4 regions of the Bacillus paramycoides genome follow, and region 1 is predicted to be linked to each of the others. Evidence: riboswitches for the same ligand, from Rfam matches in the RefSeq annotation. Region 1 holds a riboswitch; each other region holds the start of a gene.
What was found. A riboswitch is a leader RNA that binds a small molecule or an ion and turns the genes downstream of it on or off. The one in region 1 is predicted to bind S-adenosylmethionine.

Region 1 (5,258 bases):
AATATGCAGAAATGACAAACCAAGACTAATTATAGTCGACTAAAGGACAGCCTTTGTGCTGTCCTTTTTTATTTTGTGTTACATAATACATTTAAAATCGAGCGAAAATGAATAAGCTATTATGGGAATGAACGTTTTTTGGTAAGGTTTCATGGGCTTGGTAATCTGAACAGTCGGTTCCACTTTTCTTTATTGTCCAGCTCTAGCGGCTAGATTGTTCGGTGGCTTCGCTCCTTCCTGCAAGGCAAAAAGCGCCTTTACGTCAGAAGCTCCATCCCCCTCACAATCTGAACGAGCCGGTTCCGCTTTTCTTTTGCAAAAATAAACAGGAAACAACATGAAAATAACGAATATACTATATACTAAGTTAAAGGTTGTATAGTATATGGTGATCGGGTGATGACATATGATTTATGTGGAAAAAGTCATTATTGTAGAAGGTAAATCAGATAGAAGAAAGATTGAATCTATTATTCGTGAACCGGTGGAAATTGTTTGTACAAATGGTACAATTGGTTTGTCGAAAATGGATGAGCTCATTGATCAGTTTTTTGATAAGGAAGTGTATGTACTTGTGGATGCTGATGATGCTGGAGAAAAGTTAAGGAAACAATTTCGAAAAGAATTTCCGCAAGCAGAGCATATTTATATTGATCGCTCGTACCGAGAAGTGGCAACTGCGCCATCTTCACACTTAGCAAATGTACTATGGGGAGCTGACATTGACGTTTATACAGAATATTTACGGTAAGGAATGATAGAAGTGATTGACTGGACAGGAGCCGAAGCAACAGCCCTAATAGAGACTGAAGAAAAAACAGTGTTATATGTATATACTCCAATGTGTGGAACATGCCAATTAGCAAAAAAAATGTTAACTGTCGTTGAGATGACAATTGAAGACTTGAAAATTGGAATGTTAGATTTAAATTATGCTCCGCATTTAGCGAAAGAGTATGGGATCGAAAGTGTGCCGTGTTTACTTGTTTTTGAAAATGGGACACTCATGAAGAAGATATATGCATTTCATTCGGTTGAATATTTATATACGGAATTAAAGTAGGCGGCAAAGTTTTTGCCGCCTCGACATATTTCTTGGGAAATATGTCGAGATGCAGGGTGGTTACAGTATTTGTCGAGCGAAAGTAACAGGATTGCTCTTTAGTAAGAGGGAATGGTATGTGTAATAGAAAGTGATATGAAGGATGTGATTTAAGGTGAAATTATATTCTTTGCTGCAATCATTTGTAAATTACGCTAATGGTCAATATCATTTAGAGCCGCTTTTAAGACAAGGAGAAAAAACTGTTAATTTCCGCTTTGGAGATGAAAGTTATTCGTTACAAATTTCAAGAGATTATATAGAACTGCTACATGAGGAAATAGGGACGGAGCAAATTGTTTGTGTAGATGAAGAAGATGTAAAACAATTGGTAAACGGCAATGTACGATTGCAAATGTTAATGAACGATGGACGTGTACAATATTCGGGAACATATCGAACGATGCTATTAGTCGAATCGATGTTTCACATATGTAAACCGATGTCAGTAGGGGCTTAAAATTCTGAAGGTTCATTTTTTACGAAAATTTCTGTTGACATGGTGTGTGGATATTGATACAATTCAATTCATAAAATATAGACAATTTCATAAATTACAAATCAGACGAAAATGTAATCTGATTTCTCTTATCAAGAGAGGTGGAGGGACTGTGCCCTGTGAAGCCCGGCAACCGTCAACTTATGTTGAAATGGTGCCAATTCCTGCAAAGCAAATGCTTTGAGAGATGAGAGAGAGGGATAATGCTGTTATATACGCACATAAACCTTTCTGCTTCTCTAAAGCAGAAAGGTTTTTTTATTGTTTGAATGTGGAGGACATTCAAATAATAAAAGTAGTGATACCGGTGGACTACACGCATTAAACATAAAAAATTGCGGAGTCGACCCAAAATCTAGCTTCAGCGGCTAGAACAGTCGGTCGTTTCATCCCTTCCTATGAGGCAAAAAGCGCCTCTACGTCAGGGATTCGGGCGTCCTCTTGTTCTAAACGAGCCGCTTACGCTTTTTATTAAAAAAAGGGGTGATACACCATGATTCTATTAGAGAATGTAAAGAAAATATATAAAGCAAAAAGCGGTGATGTCACTGCTGTAGATAACGCCAATTTAAAAATAGACAAAGGTGAAATCTTTGGTGTTATCGGATATAGTGGCGCTGGGAAAAGTTCTTTAATCAGATTGTTCAATCAGTTGGAGAAACCAACTTCTGGCCAAATTACAATTGCAAATCGTGTGATTTCAGCAATTACAGGAAGTGAACTTCGTAAGGCAAGGCAAGAAATCGGAATGATTTTTCAGCATTTCAACTTACTTTGGTCACGAACTGTACGCGAAAATATCGAGTTCCCGCTTGAAATTGCAGGTGTTGACAAGGCGAAGAGAAGAAAACGCGTGGATGAGTTAATTCATCTTGTTGGATTAGAAGGAAGAGGAGATGCGTATCCATCTCAGCTGAGCGGAGGACAAAAGCAACGTGTTGGTATTGCGAGAGCGTTAGCTAACAATCCGCAAGTACTTTTATGTGATGAAGCAACGTCAGCTCTTGATCCAGAAACGACAGATCAAATTTTAGATTTATTATTAGATATTAATAAGCGTCTCGGTTTAACAATTGTACTCATTACACATGAGATGCACGTGATTCGAAAGATTTGTAATCGAGTGGCGGTAATGGAAAAAGGAAAGATTGTAGAAACGGGTCCAGTACTTGATGTATTCCGTAATCCACAGCAAGATATTACAAAACGATTTGTAAAGCAATTAACAGATTCTGAAGATACAAATGAAACGATTGAAAGTTTAATTGAAAAATATCCAGATGGTAAAGTAGTTCGTTTGCAGTTTATCGGTGAAGCTGTAGAAAGACCAGTACTTCAAAGATTAATGCAACGCAGTGATATAGAAGTTAGCATTTTGCAAGGAAATATCGCACAAACGAATGACGGTTCTTACGGTAGTTTAGTTGTTCATTTAAATGGTGAGGAAACAGCGATTCAGCAAGCAATAGAGGGAATACATCAAGATCAAGTAGAGCTGGAGGTGATTGCACATGGATAAGTTACTCACAAATGTTGATTGGAATCAAATGTTAGAAGCAACTGGTGAAACGTTATATATGACGGCAATCGCTGCTCTTGCCACATTTGTTTTAGGACTAATTTTAGGATTGTTACTCTTTATGACAGCGAAAGATAATTTATGGGAAAACAAGACGGTTAACACAGCGATTGGAGCGTTCGTAAATATATTCCGTTCGATACCGTTTATTATTTTAATCATTTTATTAATCCCATTCACAAAGATCTTGCTTGGAACAATTCTTGGAGCAAGTGCAGCGTTGCCAGCTTTAATTATTGGAGCGGCACCATTTTACGCAAGAATGGTTGAAATTGCACTTCGTGAAATTGATAAAGGTGTAATCGAAGCTTCAAAAGCAATGGGAGCAAAAACAAGCACAATTATTTTGAAAGTGTTAATTCCAGAATCGTTACCGGCATTAGTATCTGGTATTACGGTTACGACAATTGCTTTAGTAGGCTATACAGCAATGGCGGGAGTTGTTGGTGCTGGTGGTCTTGGAACACTTGCATATTTAGAAGGATTCCAACGAGGAAATAACGATGTAACAATCGTTGCGACAATTTGTGTATTACTAGTTGTATTTTTCATTCAGTGGATTGGTGATCGTGTAACGGTTCGAATAGATAAACGATAATAAAAAACGGGAGGATGTTACAAATGAAAAAATTATTACTTACAGCACTTATTTCAACTTCAATTTTTGGGTTAGCTGCTTGTGGCGGGAAAGATAAAGATGAAAAGAAATTAGTTGTGGGGGCTTCTAACGTACCGCACGCTGAAATTTTAGAAAAGGCAAAGCCGTTACTTGAGAAAAAAGGAATTGAATTAGAAGTGAAAAAGTTCCAAGATTACGTGTTGCCAAATAAATCGTTAGCGGATAAGGATCTAGATGCAAACTACTTCCAGCATATTCCGTATTTAGAAAAAGAAATTAAAGATAAAAAATATGATTTTGAAATAGCGGGGAAAATTCATATTGAACCAATTGGTGTATACTCTCAAAAATATAAGAGCTTAAAAGAACTTCCAGACGGGGCGACAATTATTATGAGTAATTCCGTTACTGACCATGGACGTGGTTTAGCAATTTTACAAAAAGAAGGCATTTTAAAAATTAAAGACGGAGTAGATCCAGTTAGTGCAACTCCAAAAGATATTGCAGATAATCCGAAAAACTTAAAGTTCAAAACGGATATTGAGCCTGGTTTGTTACCACAGGTGTATAACAATAAAGAAGGCGACGCTGTTTTAATTAACTCAAACTATGCAATTGATGCGAAATTAAACCCAGAAAAAGATGCAATTGCAATTGAAGGTGATGATTCTCCATATGCAAACGTAGTAGTGGTTCGTAAAGGTGATAAAGATAAAAAGGCGATTAAAGAGCTAGTAGAAGTATTGCATTCAAAAGAAATTCAAGACTTTATTACTAAAGAATATAAAGGTGCTGTACTTCCGATAAGTGAATAAATAGAAGGAAAGGACTGGTAATTTTCCAGTTCTTTTTTCTTTATATAAATAAGAAGAAAGGTGTATCATAGAAAGATGTAAATGAAATACTTATATACATTTGTGAAAAAATTGTTACTTTTTTTCGTCGTTTGCGATATCATTTTATTTGATATAAAATTAGAATGAGAATAAAATGAGAATATGAACGTTTTAGGAATTTTTAAAATGTATATATAGGATTAATGGAGGTATTGAGATGGCTGGTTCTACATTAACGGTTAAAGACTTACACGTATCAATTGATGGCAAAGAAATTTTAAAAGGTGTAAACCTTGAAGTAAAAGGTGGAGAAATCCACGCAATTATGGGACCTAACGGAACAGGTAAATCAACTTTATCTTCTGCAATTATGGGTCACCCAAAGTATGAAGTAACAGAAGGTAGCATCATCATCGACGGTGAAGATGTATTAGAAATGGAAGTAGACGAGCGCGCGCAAGCAGGTCTATTCCTAGCAATGCAATATCCAAGTGAAATTAGCGGAGTAACAAACGCTGACTTCTTACGTTCTGCAATTAACGCACGTCGTGAAGAAGGCGATGAAATTTCTCTTATGAAATTTATCCGTACATTAGATAAAAACATGGAATTCCTAGAAATGG
Region 2 (5,258 bases), 840 kb from region 1:
TTGCATTCGTATTAATAACGGATAAATACTTCCTTCACTCGCCATTGTAAAGCCATACTTCGCTAGCTTTTCACTCATTTCATAACCGTATATTTCACCTTCAGAAATAATAGCAAGTAAGCATCCTTCTAAAATCCCTTTCAGCATTTGACTTGTCGACATAATTCAAATCCTCCTACTATCTTGTTTTACAAGATAGATAAGCGTAAGTATCTTGCTTTACAAAATAGTATAGCAAAGACTATTTTGCAAAACAAGATAGCTAACAATATTTTTCCAAATCTTTGCAGGATTTTTATTATCTACTCTCTAAATAGAGCACTATGAGAACTTTATTATGAAGGGATGTTTTTCATCATGGTTACAAATCGAGTTGTTTTTTTAACAGGCGCTGCAAGTGGTATTGGTTATGAAATGGGAACTGCTTTTGCAAAAGAAGGTGCAAAAGTCGTTATTACCGACCGTCTTGAAGAACGCGCAAAAGAAGCTGCTGAACAATTGCAAAAAGAAGGCTACCAAGCTATCGGTTTAAAATGTGATGTTACATCTGAAGAAGAAATTAAAGCTGCAATTTCTCAAACAGTTAATCATTTCGGTTCATTACATATATTAATTAACAACGCAGGCATGCAACACGTTTCATCAATTGAAGATTTTCCAACCGAAAAGTTTGAACTACTTATTAAAATTATGCAAATTGCTCCTTTTATCGCAATTAAACATGCCTTCCCAATCATGAAAAAGCAAAAGTATGGTCGTATTATTAATGTCGCATCCATTAATGGCCTCGTTGGATTTGCAGGGAAATCCGCCTACAATAGCGCGAAACATGGCGTAATTGGATTAACAAAAGTTGCCGCTTTAGAAGGTGCTACTCATGGAATTACCGTTAACGCTCTTTGTCCTGGTTATGTCGATACCCCTCTCGTACGTAATCAACTACAAGATTTAGCTACAACACGAAATGTACCTCTTGAAAATGTTTTAGAGGATGTCATTTATCCACTTGTACCACAAAAACGCTTATTACAAGTACAAGAAATCGCGGATTATGCTATATTTTTAGCGAGCGAAAAAGCGAAAGGTATAACTGGTCAAGCTGTCGTTATCGACGGTGGTTATACTGCTCAATAAAAAATAAAGTTTGCTCTTTGTGAGCAAACTTTATTTTTTATCCCAGGGACCTTCCTACTTTAGTAATTGTTTAGGGAGTTTCTCGATTGCAACAATTACCCCATCTAATTTACTTTCAATACGGTGGAGTAAATATAGTGTTACAACAATCGGAAACCCTACATTACCTACCATCCTGATCCACTCTTCCATCTTTTCCTCCTCCTTCCATTATATAAATAAGAGAAAAGAAAACATTTAGGCATAAAAAACAAGCTATTATGTATTAGCTTGTTTTTCAAATAATAATGCAATTTCTCGTTTATAATCCCCGCGTATAATACCTCGCTCAGTAATAATGCCTGTAATTAATTCGTTTGGCGTTACATCAAATGCTGGATTATAAACAGTAGTTCCAACTGGCGTTACTTGTTTCCCAAAAATTTTCGTAACTTCTGTTTCGTCTCTTTCTTCAATAACAATTTCAGTGCCTATTTGTTTCGTAATATCAAATGTCGATAGCGGAGCTGCAACGTAAAACGGGATATCGAAATACTTTGCTAATATAGCTAAATTCATTGTTCCGATTTTATTTGCTGTATCTCCATTTGCGACAATTCGGTCCGCTCCTACAATAATTGCATTGATTTTTTTCGTTTGAATAGCATGAGCTGCCGTATTATCTGTAATAAGTGTTACATCAATACCTGCTTGTTTTAATTCCCAGGTCGTTAAACGCCCACCTTGTAAAACCGGTCTCGTTTCACACGCATACGCATGTAACCGTACACCTTTTTCTTTCCCAATATAAAACGGTGCTAGTGCAGTACCATATCTAGCAGTTGCAATACTGCCAGCGTTACAAATTGTTAAAATGTTATCACCGTCTTTAAAGCATGATAATGCATGTTCTCCAATACTCCGGCATACCGCTTCATCTTCTTGCTGAATGAGAAGCGCTTCTTCTTCTAATATTTTTTGTGCTTCTTTTATTGTAGTAATTTCTTGAATAGATTCTCTCATACGATCGATTGCCCAAAATAAATTGACTGCTGTCGGGCGTGACGTCCCTAAATAATTATAATCTCTATTAAACTTCTTTTGAAATTCTTCAATATTTACAGTGTTATATTTTTTTGATGCAAGCGCCAAGCCAAATGCAGCTACAATTCCAATTGCAGGTGCTCCTCTTACTTCTAGCATGACAATACTTTTCCATACCTCTTCAATCGTCGTTAATGTTTTGTATTCTGTGCTATGCGGCAACTTTGTTTGATTTAATACTGTAATGGCATCACCTTTCCAACTGACAGACCTCGGAATAGTAACAACTGTACTCATGCTTTTACCCCTCCAGAAACTGTCTGTTGAAATAATGTTCGGAACAGTTGAATATCAGCGTTCTTAGATTCATATTTTATTAGTTCTTTACCTAAGGATAACGCTTGTTTCTTGGCTTGAATTCTCTTTTCTTTATTCGCTATTCCATCTAAATCAGCTACATGCGCTAAGCCAATTGTTCTTCGGATAAGCTCACACCCAGCAAATCCGACTACATCCGTAAAAATATTTTGCAAAATAATCGGCAACCATTGTTTCTCTTTCGTATATGCTTCTACACCTTCTCCAATCCATAACTTCGTAAAAGTATCTACGAAATAACTCCATGTTTTCTCAATATGGAAAAATAGCACCCTTCTCTGTTCTTCCTCTCTAGATAGAGCATTTAATAATAGATTTGCAATAAATTGACCAAGATCAAATCCAAATGGGCCATATGTTGCAAATTCCGGATCAATCACTTTCGTTTCAGAAGTTGATGAAAAAATACTACCAGTATGTAAATCACCATGAATAAGTGCTTCTTTTCTCGTTAAAAACTTATATTTATATTGCGCTACTTTTAATTTTAAAGTTTTATCACTCCACAATTCATCAACCGCTAGTTGTAACTCCGGCTCATAATCATTCGTATCGTAATGGCCAAACGGATCTGTAAACACTAAATCTTCTGTAATTTTGCAAAGGTCCGGGTTTACAAATACACCTTCTAATACCCTTTTCTCTTCTGACTCTAACCCGAAATCTGAAGTATAAAATAAAGCATGTGCCAAAAAACGACCAATATGCTGAGATAATAGTAGGTACTCTTCTCCTTCTATTAATCCTCTTCTTGTAATTGTAAGTCTTGATAAGTCTTCTATGACTGTTACGGCTAACTCTTCATCATGACTGTACACGACCGGCACGTATTCCGACACATACCTCGCAAAAATTTGCAGTGCCTTACTTTCAATCGTCGCTCTTTTTATAGACAATGGCCAGCTCTCACCAACTACTTTTGCATATGGCAGTGCTTGTTTTATTATAATAGACTTCTCTCCATCATCTAATTTGAACACGTAATTTAAATTTCCATCTCCAATTTCATGACAAACTACATTTGCTTTCTTTTCAAAATAACCATGTTCTTTCGCATATTGTATAGCTGTCGTTTCAGTTAATGAATAATATCCCATCGTCTTCTCCCCCTTTTTTAAATTCAGAGGTTTTTCTGACGTAGAAAAACCTCTTTCCACTAAGAAAGAGGTTTGAAGTTTATCTTCTCCCCTCTTATCTGCCAGAAAGTTTTACTTTCTGCTGGAATTAGCACCGTGCCTTTTGGCGTAAATAAACGCCCCATTTCACAATGGTATTACGGTCGGTTGCTGGGCTTCATCGGGCCAAATCCCTCCACCTGCTCTTGATAAGAGTTGTATAATTTTTTGAATTTTTAACTTTATGTTGAAGACTATACCAAGAATAAAAATCACTTGTCAACATTTTATTTATATAATTCTGGACGACGATCTGCAAAAACTGGAATTCCTTTGCGAACCTCTTTAATTTTCTCAAAATGAAGCTCTCCAAATAAAATTGATTCTTCTTCATTCGCTTCTACAACAACCTCGCCCCAAGGATCAATAATTAAAGAGTGACCGGCAAACTCATTATTCGGGTCCTTTCCTGCCCTATTACATGCGACAACATAACATTGATTTTCAACTGCTCTTGCTTGCAATAGTAAACGCCAATGTGCTAAACGAACTAATGGCCATTCTGCTACAACAAATAAAACTTTTGCACCTTTAGCAGTATGAACGCGCATCCATTCCGGAAAACGAATGTCATAACAAATTGTGCCGGCGCACTCTACATCATCTAACTTAAATTCACCCGTACTATTTCCGGCTATTAAATATTTATGTTCATCCATAAGCTGAAATAAATGTACTTTACTATATTCATTGACTAGTTCTCCTTCCTTGTTTACAACATACATTGTATTTGTAACACCTTGTTTTGTTTGCTTCGCTATGGAACCACCGACAATATGTACACCATATTGTTTCGACCATTCTTTCAACTTTTCTTTCGTTTCCAATCCATCCCTATCTGCAATTTCAGAGAGTCTTGTTAAATCATATCCTGTTGTCCATAGTTCTGGTAACACAATAACATCTGGTTTTTCCTTCATCGCTTCGCTTATTTTATTTTTAGCATTCTCAATATTTTTTTCTACATCTCCAAAGACAATGTCCATTTGAATACATGCGACTTTCATTTTGTCAGCCCCATTCATAATTTTTTCTTTACAAAATACTGGAAAGATTATATCATTTGTCACTAGAATTGTAACAACTTTCAAAAGAGGTGGAAAGTATGAAATTATTTCAACCTTCTGAGATAGTAACATCATTGCCGACACAATTTTTCGCTTCACTTGTTGCAAAAGTTAACAAAGTCGTAGCAGCTGGTCATGATGTTATTAATCTAGGTCAAGGTAATCCAGATCAACCAACACCGCAGCATATCGTAAAAGCTTTACAAGATGCTGCAGAAAAGACCATTCATCATAAATATCCGCCATTTCGCGGACATGAAAGTTTAAAAGAAGCCGTGGCAACATTCTATCAACGTGAATATGATGTAGTAGTAAATCCCAAAACAGAAGTTGCTATTTTATTTGGCGGAAAGGCTGGATTAGTAGAATTACCAGTTTGCTTTACAAACCCTGGTGATACGATTCTCGTTCCAGATCCAGGATATCCAGACTATTTATCAGGTGTTGCTTTAGCAAAAGCACAATTTGAAACAATGCCGCT
Region 3 (5,258 bases), 860 kb from region 1:
CGTTGTATAATCAGAGAACTCAACCAGTTTAACTTTAATCCCTTCTTTTTCAGCTTTTTCCTTTACAATTTCCCAAGCGTTTCCATCCGTTCCAGTTACACCAATGCGGACTGTCTTCTCTTTTGCTCCTGCATCTGAACAACCACTTAACGCTGAAATCCCTACAATTGCTGATAATGCAAATGCTAAAATTTTCTTCATTTCCTTTTCCCCTCTTCCCTTTTATGATCTGCGTAAAAAGACTTTCGCAAAGTAGTTTCCTAAGTTTTGAGCTACCTGTACGAGAATAATAAGTAAAACGACCGTTACGAACATAACCGATGTATCAAAACGTTGATAACCATATGTCATCGCTAAGTCACCAAGACCGCCGCCACCGACAAGCCCAGCAACTGCAGAAAATTCAATTAAACCAACTGTCATAAATGTAACCCCTAAGATTAATGGTGCTAACGCTTCTGGTACAAGAATTTCAAAAACAATTCTAAATGGTGAAGCACCCATTGCTTGAGCGGCTTCAATGACTCCCTTTGGAACTGAAACAAGATTTGTTTCAACCATTCTAGCGATACCGATTGATGCAACTAACGTCATTGGGAAAATTGCTGCTGCTGTTCCAATCGTCGTTCCGATAACACTTCTTGTTAGTGGGCTTAAAGCTACTAAGAAGATGATGAATGGAACCGGACGAATTGTATTAATAATGATATTAAGAATAGAAAAGATCCATTTATTTTCTAAAAAGTTTCCTTTTCTCGTTACATATAATAGTAAACCTAGAGGTATACCAAGAATTGTAGCGAATATAAGGGTTACAATTACCATTAAGAGGGTATCCCCCGTCGCATCTACTATGCGGGGCCAAAATATACTCCAATCAACTCGCATGAGCTTCTACCTCCTTCAGCTGCACTTGTAGTCTTAGATGTTGTAATGCTTTTTGAATTTCTTTCTGTTCACCTTGCAGTTCTACAAGTAGATTTCCAAATAACACATTTTGAAGTTCAATAATATTTCCGTACAGTACGTTTACATCGACGTTATAGTTTTTCGCGATATACGATAGTACCGGCTGTCCTGTCTCTTCACCAGTAAATGTTAAGCGATAAATCTGTCCACCATTTTGAATTTTCCCTAAAACACTTTCCGGTAAATGATCATTAATAATAGAGCGTACAAAATTTTGAGTCGTCTTTGTTTTTGGTTGTGTAAAAACATCAAACAGTTTTCCTTCTTCAATAACCTTTCCCTTCTCCATTACAGCTACACGGTGACAAATTTCTTTCACAACATGCATTTCATGTGTAATAAGAAGAATTGTTACATTGTATTCTCGATTTACTTTCTTTAATAAGTTCAAAATTTCTGTCGTTGTTTCTGGATCTAAAGCTGATGTTGCCTCATCACATATAAGGATATCTGGTGATGTTGCCAGTGCCCTAGCAATGCCCACACGCTGTTTTTGACCACCTGATAGTTGCTCTGGATAATAGTCTGCTTTATCCTCTAACCCGACAAACTTCAGCAGTTCATTTACTCTTTCTTTTATCTCATTATTTGGTACTTTTGCTAATTTTAATGGATACGCAATATTCCCAAACACTGTTCTTGAATTAAATAAATTAAAACTTTGAAAAATCATCCCGATTCTTTGTCTTAGCTTCCGTAATTCTTTCGTCGATAGTGATGTAATATCTTTATCATCTATTGAAATCGTTCCTGCCGTTGGTCTCTCTAACATATTTACTAAGCGTAACAACGTACTCTTTCCAGCGCCACTAAAACCGATAATGCCGAAAATTTCGCCCTTTTCAACTGATAACGTTACATCCTCCACCGCATGAACAGATTGCCCACTTGATTCATATACTTTACTTACGTTGTTAAAAGAAATCATTTTTTCCCCTCCTATATGCTGTAAAAACTTGAAGTAGAGCTTTCGAGGTAAAATAAAAAGTGCTCTCCTTCTTATCAAACATAAAGATAAGAAGGAGAGCACTTATATGTACTCGTTCACATCTTCTCATCTTCCAAGCCTTTATAAGGCTTGCTGGAGTTAGCACGGTATTAAAAAACCCGTTGCTGAGGTATCGTAGGGCCAGTCCCTCCACCTCTCTGGATAAGAATGTATCGATTTAATTGTCGTTTAATTAATTCTCATTATAGAACTCAGAATAATAAGAGTCAATACATTTTTTAGAAAAATATTAATTATTCCTTTATTATAATTTTCAGATGAAAATTCATGAAAAAATAGTAATCTTTAAAGTTATGTAAAATTCTCCTCTCGCATATTTTTTAAAAGGATAATCTTCTCTACTAATTGAATACCATTATTTGAATATGAAATCGGAGGAAGATAAATATATGAAAACAGCTCTTTTACTTGTTGATATTCAAAATGATTATTTTCCACAAGGAAAGATGGAATTACGTAATCCGGTAGAAGCAAGCGACTATGCTAATGAGCTACTACAACTCTTTAGAACGAGAAATGAACCTATTTTTCATATCCAACATGTAGCAATAAAAGATGACGCTACTTTTTTCCTACCAAATACAGAAGGTGTACATATTCATAAAAGCGTACGCCCACTTAGAAATGAAACCGTTATAATCAAACATTATCCAAATAGTTTTCGGGAAACTGATCTTCTAGAACAATTACAACGTTTAAACATCGAGCACGTCGTCATATGTGGGATGATGACTCATATGTGTATCGATGCTACCGTAAGAGCTGCTTTTGATTTCGGCTTTCAATGTACCGTTATACATGATGCTTGTGCTACAAAAGATCTTTCTTTTAAGAATGCTACTATACCAGCCGTTTATATTCATAACACAATTTTGGCTAGTTTAAATGGCGTATATGGGAATGTAATGAGTACAGAGGAGTTTGTAGCTACAAAAAAACACTCCCTTCAGTGAGCAAAACCGAAAGGAGTGTTTCTTGTCAAACCATAGATTTTCTTTCAAATTGTATTATACAGGAAATCCTTAAAATGAATACTAAAAAATGTGACTAATAAGTCAACTTTTCTCGTTGTTTTGTTTCTATTTACATGTTTATCCCGATATTAATAGGGTTTAGCTAGTTCCACTTACCAAATGGTAATTTATAGTAAGTGTTTTTCATTCAAATTAACTAGTCTCTCCTATTATTTATCTGTCTGTTTTTGTTTCTTTTTCAAATACTCCGCACGCAATTTTTCAATTTGCTGCTTTTTATCAAATTTGACAGGCGTCTGTTTTTCATGAAACTTTGCCACAGCTACCTGGCCTTTATAATCCAATTGATATTTTCCCACTTTGTTCACCTACTTTTCTTATCTTTAAAGAGAATCTATTCAACCAATATAATATACCTTATTTTACTGAAGTAAACCTTATTAGTTTTTCTACTGATATCTATCTTAATCCACATATAGAAAAAATTTTCTCAAAAAAAAGAGATCTTCGCAGACTGCGAAGATCTCTTCTACTATTTCTTATAAAGTTTCAGAAGTAGTTTTTGCTTGCATGTGAAGTGCTAAGTAATCAGGACCACCAGCTTTAGAGTCTGTACCAGACATGTTAAAGCCACCGAATGGTTGGTATCCTACGATTGCACCAGTACATCCACGGTTGAAGTATAAGTTACCTACGTGGAAGTCTTCACGTGCTTTTTCAATATGGTCACGGTTGTTAGAAATAACTGCTCCTGTTAAACCGTATTCTGTATTATTTGCAATTGCAAGTGCATGGTCAAAGTCTTTTGCTTTACAGAATGCTACTACTGGTCCGAAGATTTCTTCTTTCATTAAGCGAGCATCTTCTGCAACGTCAGCAACGATTGTTGGTTGGATGAACCAGCCTTTAGAATCGTCTCCTTCGCCACCTGCTAAGATTCTACCTTCTTCTTTACCAATTGCAACATAGCTCATTACTTTATCGAATGCAGCTTGGTCATTAACAGGACCCATATTTGTACCTAATACAGCTGGGTTAGCAACTGTTAATTTTTTCGTTAATTCAACAGCACGATTTAATACGTGATCGTATACATCTTCATGGATTACTGCACGAGAACATGCAGAACATTTTTGTCCTGAGAATCCAAATGCTGATGCAACGATAGATTTAGCTGCTAATTCAAGATCAGCTTCTTTATCAACAACGATTGTATCTTTACCACCCATTTCAGCGATAACGCGTTTTAACCAAATTTGGCCTGGGTTTACTTTCGCTGCACGCTCATAAATTCGGATACCTACATCACGAGATCCAGTGAAGCTCACGAAACGTGTACGAGGGTGATCTACTAAGTAGTCACCAACTTCAGAACCATTACCTGGAACGAAGTTTACTACGCCAGCTGGTAAGCCAGCTTCTTCTAATACTTCCATGAATTTCGCTGCTACTACAGGAGTTGTACTAGCTGGTTTTAGTAATACTGTGTTACCAGAAACTAAAGCTGCTGTTGTCATACCTGCCATAATTGCGAATGGGAAGTTCCAAGGAGAAATGATAACACCTACTCCTAATGGAATGTAAGAGAAACGATTATATTCAATTGGACGGCTTTCTACTGGAATTCCGTCTTTTAATTTTAACATTTGACGACCATAATATTCCATAAAGTCGATTGCTTCTGCCGTATCAGCATCTGCCTCATTCCATGGTTTACCTGCTTCTTTTACAAGAATAGCAGAGAATTCATGTTTTCTGCGACGAACGATTGCTGCAGCACGGAATAAAATGTCTGCACGCATTTCTGGCTTTGATTTTCTCCAAGTTTGGAATGTTTCATCCGCTACTTGCATTGCTTTTTCAGCTAACTCACGGCTTGCTTTTGAAACGCGACCAACAAGCTCCTCTTTATTTGCAGGGTTTACAGAAACAATTTTGTCTTCTGTAGTGATTTTTTCTCCCCCAATAATTAATGGATAGTCTTGTCCAAGATAAGATTCTACTTTCTTTAAACCTTCTTCAAACGCTAATTTGTTAGCCTCCACTGAAAAATCTGTAAATGGCTCATGTTTGTATGCTACTACCATTCTTTTTAGCCTCCCCTTAGAAAAACGTTTACATTTTACAACATTATTCTACATGATAATTTAGATTTATTCAAATATTCCTAGACTTATATTTTAAAAATTAATTAATTTTTAAAATATAATAAAAAAACAGAGTTATACAAACGTATAACTCTACAAAATATGAGTATATTCCAAAATGTTTTTTCCGATCAATAAAATAGTTACAAATAAAAATAA
Region 4 (5,258 bases), 700 kb from region 1:
TTTGTCGGTTCAATTAGTGATATTTACGGAAGGCGCAAACCTCTTATTATTGCTCTTATTATTTATGTTGCTTCTTCTTTACTTTGTGCTATTGCACCATCTATTTGGACTTTAGTGTTATTGCGCTTCTTACAAGGAGCTTCAGGATCGGCTGGGATTGTTATATCACGTGCAATGGTACGTGACATGTATTCGGGTTCTGAAATGACGAAGTTTTTCTCGCTACTCATGTTAGTAAACGGAGCAGCGCCTATTTTGGCACCGATTATTGGAGGACAATTGCTACAGTTTACAACATGGCGCGGTGTCTTCATTGTTCTTGGAGCAATTAGTGTATTCATGTTAATATCAGCTACTTTCGTATTACGTGAAACATTACCTCCTGAAGAGAGAGAAACAGGTGGATTGTCAGGGACGTTGGCGACGTACGGAAAACTATTAAAGGATCGTCTGTTTATGGGATATGCATTGTCTCAAGGGCTAGTAACGGCGGCAATGTTTGCATACATTTCGGGCTCACCATTTGTGCTACAGAACATATACGGAGCATCACCACAGCAATTTAGTTTATTCTTTGCAATCAACGGTATTGGTATTATTATTGCTAGTCAGGTAACGGGTCGTTTAGCAGGGAAAGTGAATGAGAAGACATTATTTGTTGCTGGTATTATTATCGCAGCTATTGGTGGTTTATCTTTACTACTGACAATCTTACTAGGAATAGGTTTAATTGGTGTTTTATGCTCGTTATTCCTTGTCGTATCAAGTGTCGGGGTTGTATCAACAACTGGGTTCTCGTTAGCGATGAGAAATCAGAAACAAGCCGCAGGAACAGCGTCGGCCTTATTAGGATTATTACAGTTCATTTCAGGAGCGCTTGTTGCACCGTTAGTGGGTATTGGCGGAAGCAACACCGCATTACCGATGGGTGTTGTAATAGCTCTTTGTGAAATGGGTGCTGTGTTATGTTATTTGTTTATGGCCAGAAGAAGTGAAAAGCAGTTTGAACTGCAACAAAGACAAAATTTAGAGGCTTAACTTATAAAAAAGAGCTGATTCAAATATTTTTGAATCAGCTCTTTTTTCATTTCTTTGAAATAACTCATACAGCTTTGTAAGGTGATGCAAAAGTTATTTGCATAAAGTGACGATACTGTGACAAAAATGTAGGCATGTATATTAAGGTAGCGTCTTAAGTGTAAAAAGTAGGATGTTCTCGGTATAATAACAAGTGGAGATAAAAGAAACTATAATGAGTAGTAGCTGTAGATAAAAGGAGAAGAAGAGATGAAGAAGGTTTTGGGTATTGCTGTAATGGGAAGTATGATCCTTCTAGCAGGATGTAATGGAAATAAAGATACGAAAGAACCGAAAGAAAAGGTAGAGCAATCTACTGAGCAAACAGAAGAGATGAAAGAATACCGTGCAGTACATGAAAAATACGATATGAAAATGAATAAAGAAATTAATAAAGCACTACAGTTATTTGAAGTGGCAAAAGAAAAGGGCGGTAAGGAAATAACGAATGCTACATATAAAGAAGATGTGCAAAAGGTAACGACTAGCATGTTAGAAGATATTGATAATATACGTAAAGAAATTCGTGTTCCAAAGTCGAAAGAGCAAGAACATGAGGTATACGCTGGTTTCTTGAATGAATCGGAACAAGCAATGAAAAAATTACAGAAGTTAGCTAAAGAAGAAGACTCATCATTGATTCGTGATATAGAAATTAACTTTGCAACAGCATCGACATACTATAAACGTTTTCAAGCAGAAACGAAAAAATAACCTTGCGTACGCGCAAGGTTATTTTTTCTTCTTACCATCTCCGTCTTCATCCTCAGATACTAATACATTCTGTTCTTCGTGAAATGCAGAGATTTTTTGTCCGGTAATATTATCGAATGGAGTATAAAAAGAAGTGATACGTTTCTTTTTAATAAAGAGTTTATAGAAGCCGATGATGACAAGTATAACGATTGTTAATGGTAATCCTATAGTAGCAAGAAGTAAGGGATCCATTTTATAACTCCTTTAATACAATTTCTTTTTATTATAAGTGAAAGATTGTAATTTCAATAACTAATATAACAGAAAACTGATTTTTCTAAATATATCCAATTTGATTGACTTTTCATTTTTTCAGAATTATAATTCGAAATATACAATTTGAACCAAATAATAATATAGCAATTTACTTATCCAGAGAGGTAGAGGGACTGGCCCTATGACACCTCAGCAGCGGGTTCTGTAACAGGAACACCGTGCTAATTCCAGCAAGCAAGTCTTGAAAGATAAGTGATGGGCCTTCGTTTATTAAGCCTTGATCTTATTTTTTAAGATCAAGGCTTTTTGTGTTTTAAGAAGAGGAAAGGGAGTAATGGGAAAGATACGTTAATAAAACAAAGTAAATTTATGAGTTTAGGAGGTTATTGGAGTGTATGTTGTTAAAAAACTATCAGTTATGGTGTTTACACTATGGATTATTACAACAGTAACATTTTTGATTATGCACATTATTCCGGGGGATCCATTTTCATCGGATGCAAAGATCTTTCCGGCGGAAGTTGTGCAGAACATGAGGGCAAAGTATCACCTTGATGAACCGCTATGGAATCAATATGTTGCTTATTTAGACGGCGTAGTTCATTTTGATTTTGGTGAATCTGTTCAATCGACGGGGCAAGGTGTATCAGAAATTATAACGACAGGATTTGGTCCATCAGCAATCATCGGCTTACAAGCACTTGTTATTTCATTGTTAGTCGGAATTGCAGCGGGTACATTTGCTGCTCTCTATCACGGGAGAGTAATTGATTATAGTGTGAGTTTACTTGCGATTCTCGGCATATCTATTCCAAGTTTTATTTTAGCACCATTATTTATACAAGTATTTGCTATACAATTTGAACTTTTACCAGTAGCGTCTTGGGGCACATTTGAACATACGGTATTACCGTCATTCGCATTAGCATTAGGGCCAATCGCGGTTATTACAAGATTTGTTCGCTCTAATATGATTGAAGTTTTGCAGAGTGATTATATTAAGCTAGCGAGAGCGAAAGGTATACCAATTAAGAAGATTATTATAAGGCATGCTCTTCGAAATGCAATTGTTCCAGTACTAACGTTTGTTGGACCGTTAATGGCTGGGCTTTTAACAGGAACTTTCATTATTGAAAAGATCTTTGCGATTCCCGGTCTCGGAAAATATTTTGTAGATAGTATTTTTAACCGAGATTATCCAGTAATTATGGGAACAACAATTTTCTATAGTGCATTATTAATTTCTTGTATTTTCATTACAGATATTATTCACCGTATTGTTGATCCGCGTATTCGTTCTATTACGTAAGGAGGGGGGCATTTAAATGGGAGCTTATGAAATCAATAAACAGCTATTAACGAATGAAGAGAAAAAAGAATTAACGATAAATAAAGAGCAGCAAACGATTAGCCGAAAAAAAGAAGTGTTTCGTAAGTTTGTATCAAATCCGATCGCAGTTCTAGGAGCGTTGACATTATTACTCATTATTATTTTCTCTCTTATCGGTGAAAGTTTAACCCCTTTTACCGCGAGTGAACAAGTAAAAGAGGCGACAAATTTACCTCCTAGTAGTGAGCATTGGTTCGGAACAGATGATTTAGGTCGGGATATTTGGGCACGTACTTGGGCTGGTGGGAAAATTTCATTAGTAGTTGGATTAATAGCGGCTGTTCTTGATATAGGACTTGGTGTACTGATTGGGGGATTTAGTGGATATGTGAGAGGGCGTAATCGCCTTGGAACGTTAATTGATGAGTGGATTGTACGAGGGATTGAAGTATTATACGGTATTCCATATTTATTAATTGTTATTTTACTACTAATCATTATGAAACCAGGACTTTTTACAATTATTATTGCTCTTGCATTAACAGGGTGGATTGGTATGGCACGTCTCGTTAGGGCGCAAGTCTTATCTTTAAAGCAAAGAGAATTTGTTATTGCAGCAGAGCGATTGGGTACATCGCATATGAAGATTATATACGGACATATCATTCCGAACTTAACAGGCATTATTATCGTAAATTTATCATTTACAATTCCCGCAGCTATTTTCTCAGAATCATTTTTAAGTTTTATCGGACTCGGGGTACAATCACCAGCAGCGAGCTGGGGGACGATGACGAATGATGCGCTCGGGACACTATTAAGTGGGGAATGGTGGCAACTTTTCTTCCCATCGCTGATGATTGCGCTCATTATGTTCGCATTTAATGCAATTGGTGATGGTTTGCAAGATGCAATTGATCCAAAAATCGTCAAACGGAATCGAAAGGAGAAAAGACATGGGACAGCTCTTATCTTTAGAAAACGTAACATTGGCCGTTGAAAAAGAGAATAGTAAGCAAGCAATTGTGAAGCATGTTTCCTTTTCTATTAACGAAGGTGAAATCGTTGCACTTGTAGGAGAAAGTGGTTCAGGAAAAAGTGTTACAGCACAATCTATTGTCGGATTAAATCAAGAATCTATTCACATCGATGACGGGAGCATCTCTTTCCACTCTCAAGGATTAACGAATTTACAAGAATCAGAATGGAATCAAATTCGAGGGAAAGACATTTCGTTTATCTTTCAAGACCCTCTGTCCGCTTTAAATCCGACGATGAAAGTAGGAAGGCAAATTACAGAGGTGATTTTGCAACATGAGAAAAAGTCGAAAAGAGAAGCAAAAGAAATTGCGATTAATTTATTAACGGATTTAGGGATACATGAAGCAGAGAAACGTTTTGAACAGTACCCACATCAATTAAGCGGAGGTATGAGACAACGTATTTGTTTAGCAATTGCGTTTGCTTGTCATCCAAAGCTCGTTATTGCAGATGAGCCTACAACTGCATTAGATGTAACGATTCAAAAGCAAATTATGGGGTTATTAAAAGAGCGAAAAGAAAAACAAAATACGAGTATTTTATTAATTACACACGATTTGGCACTTGTACATGAAGTAGCAGATCGAGTAGTTGTGATGTACGGGGGACGTGTTGTTGAAAAAGGGACGATACAAGAAGTGATAGGTTCACCTAAGCACCCATATACGAAAAGTTTATTGCAAGCTATTCCGAATATGGATGATTCCGAAAAGGTACTTAGGGCTATTGAGGGAACAACACCATCAATTGAAACGCTAAATAGCTTTGGTTGTCCTTTTGTCAATCGTTGCCCGGTAGCAATCAAAGAATGTATTCATCGTTTTCCAGAGAGAACAAC

Region 2: linked by a shared signal. The riboswitch ahead of mtnK (S-methyl-5-thioribose kinase) and the one ahead of AAG068_RS24990 (methionine ABC transporter ATP-binding protein) in region 1 are both predicted to bind S-adenosylmethionine.
Region 3: linked by a shared signal. The riboswitch ahead of AAG068_RS01885 (methionine ABC transporter ATP-binding protein) and the one ahead of AAG068_RS24990 (methionine ABC transporter ATP-binding protein) in region 1 are both predicted to bind S-adenosylmethionine.
Region 4: linked by a shared signal. The riboswitch ahead of AAG068_RS01065 (ABC transporter permease) and the one ahead of AAG068_RS24990 (methionine ABC transporter ATP-binding protein) in region 1 are both predicted to bind S-adenosylmethionine.

The regions. Positions count from the first base shown of each region.
Region 1 is NZ_CP152427.1:4,777,352-4,782,609, reverse strand. Features, by position in the region: gene gcvH (glycine cleavage system protein GcvH) at 1-29, shown strand, start outside; gene AAG068_RS25010 (hypothetical protein) at 190-339, opposite strand; gene AAG068_RS25005 (toprim domain-containing protein) at 407-751, shown strand; gene AAG068_RS25000 (thioredoxin family protein) at 755-1,063, shown strand; gene AAG068_RS24995 (hypothetical protein) at 1,218-1,562, shown strand; SAM riboswitch class I at 1,688-1,795, shown strand; gene AAG068_RS24990 (methionine ABC transporter ATP-binding protein) at 2,095-3,120, shown strand; gene AAG068_RS24985 (methionine ABC transporter permease) at 3,113-3,778, shown strand; gene metQ (methionine ABC transporter substrate-binding lipoprotein MetQ) at 3,802-4,614, shown strand; gene sufC (Fe-S cluster assembly ATPase SufC) at 4,853-5,258, shown strand, end outside.
Region 2 is NZ_CP152427.1:3,941,220-3,946,477, forward strand. Features, by position in the region: gene AAG068_RS20220 (PadR family transcriptional regulator) at 1-162, opposite strand, end outside; gene AAG068_RS20225 (3-hydroxybutyrate dehydrogenase) at 358-1,134, shown strand; gene AAG068_RS20230 (YvrJ family protein) at 1,189-1,326, opposite strand; gene mtnA (S-methyl-5-thioribose-1-phosphate isomerase) at 1,393-2,454, opposite strand; gene mtnK (S-methyl-5-thioribose kinase) at 2,451-3,632, opposite strand; SAM riboswitch class I at 3,724-3,866, opposite strand; gene AAG068_RS20245 (carbon-nitrogen family hydrolase) at 3,938-4,801, opposite strand; gene AAG068_RS20250 (pyridoxal phosphate-dependent aminotransferase) at 4,816-5,258, shown strand, end outside.
Region 3 is NZ_CP152427.1:345,916-351,173, reverse strand. Features, by position in the region: gene AAG068_RS01895 (MetQ/NlpA family ABC transporter substrate-binding protein) at 1-201, opposite strand, end outside; gene AAG068_RS01890 (methionine ABC transporter permease) at 223-888, opposite strand; gene AAG068_RS01885 (methionine ABC transporter ATP-binding protein) at 878-1,897, opposite strand; SAM riboswitch class I at 2,021-2,126, opposite strand; gene AAG068_RS01880 (cysteine hydrolase family protein) at 2,368-2,931, shown strand; gene AAG068_RS01875 (hypothetical protein) at 3,162-3,311, opposite strand; gene pruA (L-glutamate gamma-semialdehyde dehydrogenase) at 3,492-5,039, opposite strand; gene AAG068_RS01865 (TSUP family transporter) at 5,193-5,258, opposite strand, start outside.
Region 4 is NZ_CP152427.1:181,715-186,972, forward strand. Features, by position in the region: gene AAG068_RS01050 (multidrug effflux MFS transporter) at 1-1,038, shown strand, start outside; gene AAG068_RS01055 (hypothetical protein) at 1,288-1,791, shown strand; gene AAG068_RS01060 (DUF3951 domain-containing protein) at 1,810-2,025, opposite strand; SAM riboswitch class I at 2,199-2,304, shown strand; gene AAG068_RS01065 (ABC transporter permease) at 2,441-3,358, shown strand; gene AAG068_RS01070 (ABC transporter permease) at 3,375-4,379, shown strand; gene AAG068_RS01075 (ABC transporter ATP-binding protein) at 4,336-5,258, shown strand, end outside.